Regions from separate parts of the Paenibacillus ilasis genome, predicted to be linked through region 3. Evidence: riboswitches for the same ligand, from Rfam matches in the RefSeq annotation. Region 3 holds a riboswitch; each other region holds the start of a gene.
The links. Region 3 has a riboswitch for thiamine pyrophosphate ahead of ACETK5_RS22810 (ABC transporter substrate-binding protein). Riboswitches for the same ligand answer to the same signal wherever they lie in the genome.
Positions count from the first base shown of each region.

Region 1: another riboswitch for thiamine pyrophosphate. It lies ahead of ACETK5_RS00590 (ECF transporter S component); the one in region 3 lies ahead of ACETK5_RS22810 (ABC transporter substrate-binding protein).
Region 2: another riboswitch for thiamine pyrophosphate. It lies ahead of tenA (thiaminase II); the one in region 3 lies ahead of ACETK5_RS22810 (ABC transporter substrate-binding protein).

Region 1 is NZ_JBHDJG010000001.1:95,906-101,086, reverse strand. Features, by position in the region: gene ACETK5_RS00600 (energy-coupling factor transporter transmembrane component T family protein) at 1-316, opposite strand, end outside; gene ACETK5_RS00595 (ABC transporter ATP-binding protein) at 313-1,989, opposite strand; gene ACETK5_RS00590 (ECF transporter S component) at 1,982-2,611, opposite strand; TPP riboswitch at 2,703-2,815, opposite strand; gene asd (archaetidylserine decarboxylase) at 2,979-3,782, shown strand; gene ACETK5_RS00580 (SDR family oxidoreductase) at 3,850-4,704, opposite strand.
Region 2 is NZ_JBHDJG010000003.1:472,364-477,544, forward strand. Features, by position in the region: gene thiE (thiamine phosphate synthase) at 1-303, opposite strand, end outside; gene thiD (bifunctional hydroxymethylpyrimidine kinase/phosphomethylpyrimidine kinase) at 300-1,316, opposite strand; gene thiM (hydroxyethylthiazole kinase) at 1,313-2,155, opposite strand; gene tenA (thiaminase II) at 2,211-2,897, opposite strand; TPP riboswitch at 3,039-3,142, opposite strand; gene ACETK5_RS26290 (VOC family protein) at 3,407-3,907, shown strand; gene ACETK5_RS26295 (hypothetical protein) at 4,086-4,361, shown strand.
Region 3 is NZ_JBHDJG010000002.1:596,584-601,764, forward strand. Features, by position in the region: gene ACETK5_RS22795 (ABC transporter ATP-binding protein) at 1-495, opposite strand, end outside; gene ACETK5_RS22800 (ABC transporter permease) at 550-1,305, opposite strand; gene ACETK5_RS22805 (MTH1187 family thiamine-binding protein) at 1,302-1,595, opposite strand; gene ACETK5_RS22810 (ABC transporter substrate-binding protein) at 1,676-2,707, opposite strand; TPP riboswitch at 2,823-2,934, opposite strand; gene ACETK5_RS22815 (VOC family protein) at 3,114-3,497, opposite strand; gene ACETK5_RS22820 (diguanylate cyclase domain-containing protein) at 3,757-5,181, shown strand, end outside.

The sequences.
Region 1 (5,181 bases), on a different contig from region 3:
CCCGATAAAAGCTTTCTTCCGATACCCGGAACAATCCCCACTCCCACCAGATCGTCTCCCCTTTCCCGAACAGCATCATGGAAGAGGAAGACGAAATAAAGGCAAGCAGAAACGGTATGAAAAACAGCAGCATCTTCCACGGCTTCACCCCGCTGAGCACCACGAGGCAGATCATAAAGATCAACGCCTGATACATGACAAAATCAAGATCATGGGTTAACACCGTCATAAAAAACAGCGCACAGATCAGTCCCAGCTTCACCACCGGATTCGCGCGGTGCAGCCAAGTGATCCGCACGGGATTCCATATATTCATGCGTTCACCCCCGTGAGGCGATGATCGGCCCCGGTTAGGTTTTCGCGAGTCTCATCAGCGCCATTCGCTCCGCCCGTCTCCCGTCCGGATTCCGTCCCGGTACACCATCGGGGGGAAGGCATGCTTGACGTCAACTGCCCCTCCCGGATTTCCCATATATGCGTGGCGACCCGCTGCGCGATCTCCATTTCATGCGTCACCATGAGAATGGCGGTTCCCGCGCGGCGCAGCTGCTCACACATCTCCAGAATCGCAAACGTATTCCGTGCATCCTGTCCGAAGGTCGGCTCATCCAGGAGCAGCACAGACGGCTGTCTTGCCATGGCCGTAGCCACGCTTAAGCGGCGCTTTTGACCTGTCGACAGCTGGTACGGATGCCTGGCCTCCATGCCCTTCAGTCCAAAGCGTTCCAGACAGCGGTCGGCCTGTGCCTTCGCTTCCTCCGGCGGCACATGATCCACCAGCAGGGAGTAAACCACCTCATCGCCGATGCGTTCCGTCAGGAATTGAAGCTCCGGATTCTGAAACACGAATCCGATTTGGCGCAGCTGCTGCTCTCTCTTCTTCCGCACCTTCCTGCGCCTGCCCTGAATGACCTCTTCCCCGCAGAGCACATAGGTTCCTTCGGCGCGAAGCAGCCCCATTAAACTGAGCAGCAGCGAGCTCTTTCCTGCTCCGTTCGGCCCAACCACCGCAATGAATTGTCCCGGAACCACCTCGGCTGAAGGGAGGGTGATGACAGGTTTATCCCATCTCATCCCCCTGAAATCCGCCAGTTGAATGACAGTTTCCCCATGCTGAGCGTATGGCAGAGCAGCCTCATACAGGAGATCACCTGCCTCATTGCCCAGCGCGTCGACCGGGGCGAATAACTCTCTGCCTTCCCGGGACTCCGCGTAATCTTCCCATACGCCGGGATACCAGATTCCGTAGGCTTGGAGTTCCCGCTCATATTCAGCGAATATCGCTGCTGGGGGACCTTCGCCCAGAATCACCCCATCCGGGCTGAACAGCACGACACGATCCACGTATTGGGCCATTTCTTCAATCCGGTGCTCCACGATGATCAGCGTACGCCCTTCCGAGACGGCCTTCACCGCGGACCAGATTTGCTCCCTGCCTTCCGGGTCGAGCAGCGCAGACGGCTCGTCAAGGAACAGGACCTCCGGCTCCAGCAGCAGAGCCGATGCCAGCGCCAGTCGTTGCTTCATGCCTTGGGACAAATGCCCGATCGGCATATGGAGCTCCTCAAGATCAAGTCCCACCTCGCGCAGGGCCGCTTGCATCCGCTCCTTCATCTCGTCGCGTGGGACACTTAGATTCTCCAGCACGAAAGCCAGCTCTTCATCCACGTACGGCATACAGAACTGGGTATCCGGATCCTGAAACACATAACCCCAAGAGCGCGGAACCAGCTGGGCCTCGCATTTCATCGGCACCTCCGTTGCGCGGGGAATCATCCCGCTAAGCACCTGCAGCAGCGTGGATTTGCCACAGCCGCTCGGACCGAGCAGCAGCACCTTCTCCCCGCGGACTGCCGAGAAGGAGAGGTCTTTGAACATCAGCCGCTCCTCGCCCGGATACTTCAGACGCAATCCCTCCACATACACGGCCGGTTCCGGAAGCATCTCAGCGGACTGAGCCGGAACCTGGCTAACCGTGGCATTAGACATGGCGCGGATCATCCAGTGCTTCGTAATCCTTCTTCGACGCAGGACGCAGCAGGGATGTCACGCCTGTACGGTCAAGCGCTTTGGCCAGCAGGAGCATCAGGAGGCCTGCAATGACGGCGCCGCTGAGTACCCGCATGCCGTATTTGGCAAGGAACATCCACGTCTGCAGGTCATCGGTATAGCTGTAATAGAAGTCCATGATCATCGAGCCGATGGCCGCGCCGGCTCCGGCAATCGCCAGCGTCCACGCGGAGGTGCTCCGATAACGGAATGCCGCGAATACCAATTCTGCCCCCAGTCCTTGAATGAGGCCATACAGCAGCAGGGTCAATCCCCAGCCGCTGCCAAACAGCACTTCCACGTGGGCCGCCGCCACTTCCGCGATGATGGCCACTCCCGGCTTGCGGATCAGCAAGTAAGCAAGCGTGGCTGCAGCGAACCACATGCCGTATAACAACTCATCCGCTTCAAAGAACAGCGGTTTTAACAGATTGTAAACCGAACCCCAGAAATGATAAATGACGCCAAGCACCAGCGATACCAGAACCGTCACCAAAATATCGCTTAACCGCAGCCCTTTTCGGGGCTGAACCCCCAACTTCTCTTGCACAGACGTTCCCATAACAACACATTCCCCTCTCCACCTCTATTTTTGTGTAAACACAACAAAAAACCGTCTGGAAAAACGCGCAGACGGAAAAATAGGCCCTATGTAGGCAGGGTCGGATATTCTCTACGCTGGCATTACCCAGTTCAGATTAACGGTCAACAGCGGATAACAGCTGCAATCTCAGCCTGATTCACTCAAGCCCCCGTATTCCTATTCGGTTTCATGTTAACTTTAAAATACACATTCGCTCCGGAATAAGCAAGAGCCTTTTTTCAAAAATGGCTATTTATTGATTTCCATCTCATTCTATGTCAATATCAGAGTGGTTGGCTTTTCCACCAACGTTTATTGCTGACACCTATGCACAAAGGAGAATGACATGGCTAAACAATTGCTGCGTCTGATGACTGAGCTATCCTCCCGCAAGTGGCTGTCCCGAATCATGGGACATTGTTCCCACAGCCGGCTGAGCCGTCATCTAATACCTGCATTTATACGAATTTATCAAATTCCGGCGCATGAAGCGGAGAAAGAAATCCACGAATACCGCTCACTGAACGAGTTCTTTTCCCGCCGGTTAAAAATAGGCCTGCGCGCCATAGATGATACCGCCGACGCTATGGTAAGCCCGGTCGATGCGACGATTTCGGCAATGGGCGCCGTCAACGCCGGCACCATTCTGAGCGTCAAGGGACAGGATTATACCCTGAGCGAGCTGCTCGCCAAATCGCCAAGAATGGAAAACTACATCAACGGTTATGCTTTTGTATTGTATTTAAGCCCGACCGATTATCATCGCATTCATTCCCCGGTAACCGGTGTTCAGGCGGAGAGCGAGCATCTGAAGGGCCGCGTTTACCCTGTGAACGATTTTGCGATGACCCATATTCGGAACGTGCTCAGCCGCAATGAACGCCTCATTACCTATATTGCGCATGAGTTCGGCGAAGTTGCCGTCGTGAAGGTCGGAGCCATGAACGTAAGCAGCATCCGTTATGCTGACGAGAACGTGAAGAAATACGGGATTGGCGATGAGCTCGCGTACTTTGAATTCGGCTCTACCGTCGTGCTTTTGACGGAGAACGGCACGTTTACTCCGCGCGGTGACCTGGAACCCGGCTCCAAGGTGAAGATGGGGGAACTCCTCGGTTTGCTTCATCCGTCCCCAGCCAGAAAAGGGTAATCCCATTCACCTTACCAAACATCGCATTTTACAAGTTAAGGCCATGAATCATTCGCGGCATGAATGATTAACGCCGGCCCAGCATCCGATACATGATCCGCTGAAACAGCCGATCCGGCAGCACGCCCTTGATCCATGCGGTTAGCCGCGTGCCTCGGGGCAGCAAATAGCGGAACCTGGGCTTAGCCATGGACGCAATTTTTGCCACAAGCCTGGCTACCTCCAGCGGATCCCCGCTTCCCCTGGCTGTCCGCTCGGAATACTCCAGCACGCCCTTCAGCAGATCGCTGTAGGGTGATCCTTCCTTTACCGCAAGCTCCCCAAAGCTTTTGTTCCAAATCGGGGTGCCATAGGCACCGGGCTGGATCAGCACGACATCGATGCCAAAGGGCATCAACTCCATGGACAGGCTTTCGCCAAACCCTTCCAAAGCAAATTTGGAGGACGCATAAGGTCCATAACCCGGAAAGCCGACCACGCCGCTAATGCTGCTCATGAGAATGATTTTGGAATGTCCGGTACGGCGGAGCAGCGGCAGCATTTGCTGCGTTACCGATACGGTCCCGAAAAAATTCGTCTCCATCTGCTTTCGCCAGCCGCTGAGCGGCTCTTCCTCCACCATGCCGCCTACCGCCTCGCCGGCATTGTTCACCAGCACGTCCAAGCGTCCATACCTCTGCTCTATCTCCAAAGCAGCGGCCTTGACTTGTTCCTCGATGCATATATCCAGCTGGAATACGTGAATGCGCCCGGCAACATCTGCTTGTTCGGCTCGGGCCAACAGTTCTGCCGCCGCCTCAGGCCTGCGCATACCCGCAGCCACGTCATAACCTGCTTTTGCCAGCTCCAGACTGATGAGCAGTCCGAACCCGCTCGACGCGCCCGTGATCAGCGCAACCTTTCCTGCTCCCGACGCTACCACCGGATCACCGCTTGCTCTGCCAATGCCACTCTCTCCTTCACTCGCGTCACCCTTCCGTTATCCGAAATGCCTGCCTGGTCCATGTTCCTAAGAACCCTGCGTTCAGCGCCTTATACATATTCCTAATATAACAAAATTTCGCAACGTAATCAGAGTCCCTATCCGTATATGCATCCATTAAATAGCCCCACAAAGTGGAGCCTATGCTTCGATGCTTATTCCAAATACTTTGCGGGGACCCCAAAACATATCGAAAAAAGGGAGCTATTTAGCTCCCTTTGCGTTCATCCAGAGAAAAGCGTATATGATAACGGGATTCAACGTTCCCCGTATGTAGGCCAAGTCTCATTAAAACCACACATCCTGATGATTCTGAGTCGTTGTCTTCATGCGGCGCAAGCGATTTCTGAAAATAGCGCAGCCACCACGACTGAAGAAACGTCCACGCACCCGTCTTCTTGGGCTCATTCCTCTCTC
Region 2 (5,181 bases), on a different contig from region 3:
TTCGTCGTCCTGGCCGATGTGCACACCGTCGGCGTTCAGCTTCAGCGCCAGCTCCACATCGTCATTGACGATGAAGGGTACGCTCGCTTGGCGGCACTGATTCTGGATCCGGCGAGCCAGCTGGACCATCGGCTCCCCAACAAGCGCGCCATGTCCCTTCTCGCGGAACTGGACCATGGTCGCGCCGCCAGCCAGTGCCTTCTGCACAATTCGGCTTGGCTCTTCGATACAGTTCACGCTGCCGAGTACGAGGTACATCCGTAGATGCTGCCTCATCATTTCGGGTGTCACTCTCCCCGTCATCGCAGCACCTCCTGACGGCGGCGACGATACGCCCAATGATTCGTGGGGCCGTGTCCTTGCCCCAGGTTTAAGCCGTCTTCAATGGCCGCTTGGATGAAAGAGCGTCCGCTCTGAATGGCATCGAATGCGCTCAAGCCTTTGGCCAAGCCTGCGGTGATGGCGGCAGAGAAAGTGCACCCGGTACCATGCGTATGAACCGTATGAATTCGTTTGCCGTATAATTCCGTGAAGGCCATACCATCGTATACAAGGTCCATGACGGGAGGACTGCCGGGATTTCCGAATCTGTCGCCATTCTTGATAATTGGGGAGCGTCCCTCACTTAACTCCCCGTTATGGCTGGCAGTTCTCGTTTGGCCAGACGTTAATTCGGACCTAGGCAACTCTTCCTGCTGCGTATCCGCCATTATATCTGGTTCCCTGTCTCTTTGGTGATCCGCATCTTCATGACCGACAAGCATCCCCTCATCATGGCCGCCCTTGATCACAACGATCTTGGGCCCCAGAGCATGAATACGCCTCGCTGCTTCCTTCCGATCTTCCATTGTGCGGATACGCATCCCCGCCAATACTTCGGCCTCCGGTATGTTGGGGGTGACAATCAAGGCCAGCGGCAGCAAATCTTCTCTTAAAGCCTGCACCGCTTCGCTTTGCAGCAGCTCCGCTCCGCCTTTGGCAATCATTACAGGATCGACAACGACCTTCTCCCAGCCAAAAGCCCGAATCCGGTCAGCAACCAGGCGAATGATCTCGGCGTTGAACAGCATGCCCGTCTTCAATGCATCTACTCCAAGGTCCGGGCCTACCGCTTCCATCTGCTCGGCGGCTGCTTCGGGGGGCAGTGGATATACGCCGTGAACCCCCAAGGTATTCTGCACCGTGATCGCCGTAATCGCCGACATGCCGTATACGCCGAGCTCTTGGAAGGTTTTCAGATCGGCCTGAATGCCGGCGCCTCCGCCGCTATCGGACCCGGCAATCGTCAGTGCCCGGGGCACGCGAGTCTTGCTCATCGTGTGCCACCTGCAGCGGTCGCTTCTGCTTCCCGGACAGCCGCATATCCTTCCAGCGAGTCTGGATGGAGCTTTGCCAGCTCATCCAGGAAAGCGATCTGGAAGCTCCCCGGTCCCTGGTCTGCCGTGCGCTCTGCGGCTTTTGCCGCCGCGGCCCCGTAGAAGGCCAGTCCCGCCGTACCCGCAAGCAGCAGGTTTGCCTCCACTGCGGCAAAGGCACCCAGCACCGAGGTCAGCAGGCACCCTGCGCCGGTGACCTTCGTGAGCAGCGGGTCACCGCCAGTAATGATACGCACTTCACTTCCATCGGTAATTACGTCCTCTTCACCGGTAATGGCCACGATCGTGCCTAATTCGCGTGCAGCCCGCACAGCCAGCTCGGCATGATTGCTGCCTGCGCTGATGCCAGCGTCTACGCCTTTGATCTCGCGGGCTTCCCCAACAAGGTGAGCGACTTCAGCCGCGTTTCCACGCACAAGCGAAACCTTCACCTCGCTCAGAATCCGCAAGGCCGACTCCGTCCGAAAACGGGTCGCGCCCGCACCGACCGGATCCAGCAGGACCGGGACGCCATGGGCATTGGCCGATTGCCCCGCTATTATCATCGCATCTACCAGCTCGCGGTTCAGCGTGCCGATGTTCAATACGAGTGCGCCCGCGATGGCGGCCATATCCGCCACTTCCTCGGGCGCGTAAGCCATGACCGGCGACGCGCCCAGCGCGTACAAGCCGTTAGCCGTAAAATTCGTAACCACCACGTTTGTCATATTGTGAACGAGGGGGCTCGTCTGCTGTACCTTCGTTAAAAGCGCCGAAACCTCTTTTTCCCATGCATGCATATGAATCAGCCTCTCTTATCTATAATGGAATTTATGTGCTTGATACAGTTTCTCCTTACAGCACCGCAGCCTGCAGCTGCACCGGCCATTCCTCCTGCTTATATGCCATATCCCAGAACATATACTCCAGTTGGCAGCTCAGCATGAAATGCTCCGTCATCCGTTCCCGCTCGGCTGCCGTCGCACGCTCTGCCCATTCATCGACACGGTTGCAGAACTTGGCTGTCGCGTCTTCCCCCCGGTTGCCGTAGAAATAAATCCAGTCATAGAACGGATGGGACGCATCCGGCTTCACTTCATCCAGCAGCCTGCGGCCAATCTCCAGGTACGTCCACGGGCAAGGAAGCAGTACCGCCATAATCTCGCCCAGACTGCCCTCATGCGCCACCGTCAGCATATGACGGATATAATGATGCGCGGACGGAGCAAGCGGATACCCCTGAAGCTCTTCATAGGTCACCCCGGCGGCTGTGCAAAAATTCTGATGCGGGTGCACCTCGCTGTGCAGGATGAACGAAATCTGTTCGTTAAAGGTCACGATCTCTTCCCTGCTGGTCGATTTGGATATGGCGATACCGTAAATCCGCATGTAGGCATTCAAATACTCAAAATCCTGTTTTACATAGTGAATCAACTGCTCCCGCTCCAGATTCCCCTGGGCAATGCCTTTTACGAAGGGATGATCGAAGATTGCTTGAAAAATACCTTCCGCCTGCTGACGGAGCTCTTGCGTGAAACTCATTTTTGTCCCCACCTCCAACATATTGAAGAGCAGGAAGTCCGTAAGTCACGAGTTTCCAGGCAACGCTAAAAAGCCGCCCCCGAAAACTGGAGCGGCTTCGTCAACAAGCCCGAGTGCGCCAAAAAACGCACCGAGACCTCATATACGAAGGCTCCACTTTCCTACGCTAGTACGAACTAGATCAGGTTCAAAGGGTCCAAGATACGCTCTTGTCTCAGCCGCTAACGGCTCCCCTAGTGGACTTCCTATTCTTTTGTCTAATACTGTACATAGGTTTGTGGGTCGTGTCAAACGTGAACCGTTCGCGGACAGAACTCCACGCTTGAAACCTTTACATGACCGGGTGATCATAATGTTCTACGGTGGCGGTGGTTATTTTGCTAAATTAAAAAGCCGTATGCCCAAAACTTGTTTTGGGAACACTGACGCTCGGTTGTCATATATGCCCCCGCATAATGAGTACATCAGAGCAGCTCAAATAAATGAAATTTAAGGGAGCGAGCGTATTTATGACGAACCCATCGAAAGCGGTTAAACCCATTCCGGATGGCTATACCTCCGTGACACCGTGGATCATCTCAAGAAACTCCGCAGCGCTGATCGAATTGCTGCAGCAGGCTTTTCAAGCCGAAGAGTTAGCCCGCGTCTATGTTGGCGATGGTATCATCGGCCATGCCGAGGTGCGAATCGGGGACGCCGTCGTGATGATGTTTGACGCGAAGCCGGAATGGCCGGATAGCCCGGCATACCTCCGTTTATATGTTGAGGATTGCGATGCCGTCTACCAGCAAGCGCTGGCCGCAGGAGCCGTCTCGGTCACGGAGCCAACAAGCTTGTTCTTCGGTGACCGGGTGGGACGGGTACGGGACCCGTTCGGCAACTTATGGTGGATTCAGACGCGAATGGAGGACCTCACTTCTGAGGAAATGGAACGACGAGCCCAAGACCCGGAATACATCCGGGCGATGGCCTATGTTGCCGGAGCGGACATTGTGGTGAAGATTTCGTAAAAAGGTGGAAGCGAAGCAAAAGCGTCATTATAGGGAGGGCACGGATGGATTTGGTGTCCAGGGGATGCTTGGATGGCTGCCTACCAAAACGATGTAGAACCGCATGATTTTAAGTAGCTATGGTTTAGTGGTAGAAAACGGGGGAACTCAGAGTAGATAGCTGAGGCCACTGCTCGTCTTGGTGCTAGTGCTGATCTTGGTGCGACTGCTGGCCTTGGTGCTACTGCTGATCTTGGTGCGACTGCTGGCCTTGGTGCTACTGCTGATCTTGGTGCTAGCGCTGATCTTGGTGCTAGTGCTGATCTTGGTGCTAGTGCTGTTCTTAGTGCTAGTGCTGATCTTGGTGCTACTGCTGATCTTGGTGCTACTACTGATCTTGTTGCTACTGCTGATCTTGGTGCTACTACTGATCTTGATGCTAGTGCTCGTTTGCTACTACTCATCTTGGTGCTAGTGCTGAACTTGGTGCTAGTGCTCGAGGACAAGCGGACTGAGGATACGTTATTTAGCCAAATCGGGGTTATTTTCGAGAGCTAGCGGACACCAGATACGTTATTCATAGAATATGATGGCAAATAGGCACCTTATTGCGGTAATAAGGGATCCTGAGTCCGTTATATTTAACAATTGGGTGCGAATCAGGAAAATAAGGGAACTGGAGTCCGTTAACAGGTGGTCTTTTTGCTACTGCTCATCTTGGTGCTGCTGCTCGTTTGCTACTACTATCTTGGTGCTAGTGCTGGCCTTGTTGCTACTACTCATCTTGTTGCGACTGCTGGCCTTGTTTGCTACTGCTCGAGGGCGGCAAGCGGACTGAGGATACGTTATTTAGCCGAATGGGTGTTATTTTTGAGAGCTAGCGGACACCAGATACGTTATTCATAGAATATGATGGCAAATAGGCAGTTTATTGCGGTAATAAGGGATCCTGAGTCCGTTAGATTTAATAATTGGGTGCGAATCAGGAAAATAAGGGAACTGGAGTCCGTTAACAGGTGGTCTTTTTGCTACTGCTCATCTTGGTGCTGCTGCTCGTTTGCTACTACTATCTTGGTGCTAGTGCTGGCCTTGTTGCTACTACTCATCTTGTTGCGACTGCTAATCTTGGTGCGACTACTCATCTTGGTTCTAGCGCTCGTTTGCTACTACTCATCTTGGTTCGACTGCTGGCCTTGTTGGCTAGTGCTCGAGGGCAAGCGGACTGAGGATACCTTATTTAGCCGAATGGGTGTTATTTTTGAGAGCTAGCGGACACCAGATACGTTATTCATAGA
Region 3 (5,181 bases):
CGCCCGCTGCTGCATTCCGCCTGAAAGGGTGTGCGGATACGCTTTTTCGAAGCCGGAGAGTCCGGCCCGTTCCATCCAGCTGCGGGCATGTTCCCTGGCAGCGGCTTTCGAGGTGCCCCTCAGCTCCTCGGGAAGAAGCACGTTGTCCTCCACCGTACGCCAAGGGAAGAGTGCCGGCTGTTGAGGCATATAGGCGATGCGGCCTTTTTCCCCGGTCACGTCCTGACCATCCATGAGAACGGAGCCCGCATCCGGAGCCGTTAACCCCCCGATGATATGGAAGAGCGTGCTCTTTCCGCTGCCTGAAGGACCAATCAAGGAGACGAATTCCCCGGGCTGCACCTGGAGCGAAAGATCATCCAGCACATGCACTTCGCTGCGCCGTTCGCGGAAGGTTTTTCGAAGGCTGCGAACCTCAAGGGCAGGCGCTGGCGGGACCGCTGCAGAGGATCGGCCAAGCCTGTCATGATCCGACAGGGATACTTGATGTGTCATATCGCAAAACAGCCTCCTTTTATATCTGTTGGAAAATGTCCATTCACAATGGTTTTAACCTTTTCGATTCCAGCGGATCAGCCGCTTCTCCAGCAGGGTGATCAGCAGCACCATCAGCAGGCTGAGCAGGACGATGACCAGGATGGCAACAAACACCCGGTCCGTGCGGTAGCCGGATTTTTGCAGCATCATGTAGTAGCCGATACCCCGGTCCGAGCCGATCCATTCCCCGATCACCGCCCCCATGACCGAATAGGTGGCCGCAATGCGAATCCCGGAGAAGATGGAGGGAAGGGCATGCGGCAGCTCCAGCTTGGTGAAAATTTGCCACGAGGTAGCCCCCGCCATCTGCATATAATTCATCATGGTGCGGTCAGTACGGGCGAGTCCGTCCAGGGCCGCAACAGCGACAGGGAAGAAGCAGACCAGCGTAATCACGATAACCTTGGGCAGCATGCCGAAGCCGAACCAAATCATGAGAAGCGGGGCAAGGGCGATGGTCGGCACATTCTGGCTAAGAATAAGAAGCGGATAAAGGGCGGTTTTGAGAAAAGGCACCATGTGCAGAGCCAGCGAGATGACAAGACCGATCGCCGTGCCGATCATAAATCCGATCAGGGTTAATTGCAGGGTGGCCGCTGTATGCTGGAAGAGACCGGAAGCTCCGGTAACGGCCTCATGCCCGATGGCCGTCGGCGCAGGCAAAATAAAGGGTTCAATGTCGAATACGGATACTGCGGCCTGCCAAACCATCAAAAAGAAGAGGACCGCCACAACGGGCGGCCAAACAGAACTCCACCAGCTTTTCATGGACGGTATTTCTCAGTCAGCTTATCCATGCTGATACCGGTCGGATGATGCGCGATTTTGACTTGGGATATGATGCTGGGACTTCCCGCATTCACCAGCGCCTCGTGCATGCGCTCAACGATCTTGAGCAGCTCGGAGAGCTCTCCTTCCATGGTCGTTTCGAGTGCATGGACCTCATATTTTACGCCCGATTCCTGAATGACCTTGATCGCTTCATCCACATAAGGGATGCTGTCGGCCCCGTTTGGCGTTCTCGGTATTACTTGAATGCTTAAGAGTGTATTCGCCATATAAACTCATCCTTTCGTGCAAGCTATATTGTAATGGAAGAGAGGCGGCCTGCTGTCTCTCCTCTTAAATAGAAATAACCTTATGGCTGCTCCGGTAAAAATTCATTGGTAAATGCGCGGTCCGCGTCAAGTTCCTTCTCCAGCAGCTTGCGCTCAAACATCCAGTCGGCATACCCCGACCATACTTCGGCTTTCTGCTCGCCCCAGCGGGGTGCATCATCCTGATAACGGGGGCTCAGCCATTTCTGGCTGGCGAGAACCAGTTCGGCATCCAAGTCAGGAACAGCCTTCGTAAGCAGGGCTGCCGCATCTTCAGGATGTTGAATCGCATAGTCATATCCTTTTGAAGTCGCCCGCATGAACGCTTTGACAAGCTCGGGGTCCTCCTGGATCTGCTTCTCGTTCGTTACGATCACCGGTGTGTAATAATCAAGCTGCTCCGAGTAGTCCTTCACATAAATCATGTCAAGCGGCTCATTGCGAAGCTCGGCTTCAATCCCCGTCCAAGCATAGAAGATCCAGGCAAAATCAATGTCGCGTTTCACGGCCGTAAAATAATCGGCATCGCCCATATTGACCATATTCACCTTGCTGACATCGGCGCCATCGATCTCCATGATGGATTTCATGACGGCCTCCTCCACAGGCGAGCCCCAGCCTCCATAGGATTTTCCTTCAAAATCGCCTGCCTTCACGATGCCTTTATTCTTGGGGGCGGCAAAGCCGGATGTATTATGCTGAATGATCGCTGCAATGGAAACGAGCGGCAATCCTTGCGTTCTGGCCAGCGTTACGCCTTCCTGATAGCTGATGCCGAACGGCACGTTTCCGGATGCGACCAGCGTATCCGTTCCGCCTGCTCCCGGCTGGACGATCTGGACATTAAGCCCTTCTTCCTCATAATACCCAAGCTCCTTCGCTGCATACAGGCCGGTGTGATTCGTATTGGCGGACCAATCGAGCATCAGCTGTACGTCACGGAGTTTCCCGGGAGTCTGACTGTCTTCGCCTTCGGCACCTGTCTTCTTGTTCTGTCCGCTTGTGCCGCATCCAGACGCAACCATCAGCAGGACGCAAGCAAGAAGCAGCGGAATCCATGTTCCCTTCTTCATCGTTTCTTCTCTCCTTTGAATTCTCTTTCTATAACCTCGTTAACTCCACAAAAAAAGCGCCCTGATGATATCAGGACGCATGACGGCGTAAGTGTATACCACGGCAAATGAAAAGCTGCCGCAAACATGGGCTTCCTACGCTGGCATTACCCAGATCAGGTGTAAGGGTCAGTATCATATCGGATACACTCTCAGCCGGCCAAATTCCAGCTCCCCCGGTATTTATGAAGTTTCGATCATTACATCCGCTATTATAGTCCTAACACACCAGACCTGTCTAGTTCGAAGGGGCACGAACGAGGCAGGTCTTGGTTTAGAACACGTATGCAATTGGAAGAATGAATGGAGCTATGAACCTTTCACAAGATAAAGGATTTGAATAAGGCTTCTACCGTACGTAAGAGGTTTAGCGCTGGAAAAACTCAATCCACTCCCCTTCGGGACCGTGAACGAAGAAATAGCGATACCCATTCGGGAGCGTCACGATTTCCTCATCCAAGTGAGGCACGTCCAGTCCCTGAATACGAGCATATTCCTCTTCGATGTTATCCGTGCTGACGGCAAAATGATGAACGGTCCCTTCTGCGGGCAGCGTGTCGCTGTAACCCTGAATAAGCTCGACCTCCGTTTCGTTGCTGCCGTTAAATCCGAGGAATGCCAGCTGGATGACGCCATTGGTATGGGTGAGGCGATCCTTCAGTTCAAGTCCGACGACGGCGGTGTAAAAGGCGATCGTGGTTTCAAGGTCCCGGACGACAATGCCGACATGATCCAATCGTTTCTGTGACAAGGCTAAACACCCTTTCCGATTCATATGAGATATGAATGAAATATTATCACATAATTCCTATACGTCAAGTAGGTCTTGAAGGCGGTAACTTTTCGGAGCGTTACGGGTTTCATAGAGTAGAATCCGTGGTTTTTCTTTCATTTCCTCATCTTTACTTTTGGGTGGGTAAAAAGTATCATGAGAACTAGAAGTATTAATTCGAAAGACCTAACAAACAAGTGTTGAAAAAAGCTTACCTTTTGGCCGAGGAGGAATGCTTATGAGTCCAACTCCAGCAGATCATCTGTGGATTCGACTCGCCATGATATATGCATTCATTCAGATCATGATCGCTCTGTGGATGCCTGACGCTTTATCGCTTCAGCGTGTTCTAGTCATTATTCCTCCTGCAGCTGCCTCCGTTTATTTAATGCGGATTAGTCGGCGCTATGAGGTTTATCTTCGCAGGTTTTGGTTTATTGTGAGTCTCGGATTGATGGGGGATGCAGCGGCCCGAATCATTCACGCATGTCATGTTTGGTTTGGAAAAGAGAGCGCTTTCTATCCGGCTCTAACCCATTTCTTCTGGGGGCTCGAACTCATCCTGTTCGCAAGTTCTCTCATTTATTTATTCCGGCATGTACAGGGTTCGTTTCGGGGGCTCCGGTTTATGCTGGACATCGTGATTGTTGGCATAACGGTCATGACGGTAGGATGGGAGTATTTCATCAAACCTGAGCTTGAGGGTCTGGCCCATGAGGCAGTATGGGGAAACATTTGGGTGGACATGCTGTATCCGCTGTGCGCCATGGTACTTATTTTTTTTACGCTGGTGTTGTATTTTAATACCGGACAGTTAAGGAAATGGTCGGCCATTCTGTTATGTCTTGGCGGGAGTACTTATATTGCAGGAGATGTTCTATACATCTATCTTGTTGATCTTATGGGTATCGAGGCACGTCCCTACCTGTATCCACTCTATTCATTATCGGTATTTTTTATTAGTTTCGCAGGTGGGCAGTCTGCCCCTGCTTCCCGTAAGCCCTCTGTTGGCGAGCGGGAGCCGCGTTCGATCGGAAACCTGATCGTAAGGTACCTGCTTCCCTACAGCGTGCTTGGCGGGATGTTTGCCCTTATGGCGCAGCGTTTTGGAGGGTGGAATGGACTGTTTACCGGCCTATCCCTGTGCGTTATCCTGATTTTGTTCAGGCAGATTTTGATTCAGTTCGAGAACGACCGTTTGTTTGCCCGACTGCATGAAAGTCTGATGCAGAGTGAATCCCTGGCACATCGCGATGATCTTACGGGGCTGTATAATCGCCGCTATTTTAATGCAAGGCTGTCGAGTTCGCTGAAGGAGGCGGACCGCAAAGGTTCCCGCGTAGGCTTGCTGTATATGGATATGAACCGTTTCAAACGAGTCAATGACCGATACGGCCACCGTGCCGGCGATTTGTTGATACGAAAGGTTGCAGACCGGCTTCAAACTCTCGAATCAAAGGGAATCTTGGTTTCCCGATTAGGAGGAGACGAATTCACCGTCATGATCCATCCAGCCGGCGAAGATCAGGAGCTGATCTGGATGGCGGAGGAGATTTGGACGATGCTTAGCGAGCCGTACGAGCTGGAAGGACATGAGGTTCGAACCACGCCGAGTATCGGCATTGCGGTTTACCCGGATCATGCCAGAAATGACCAGGAGCTG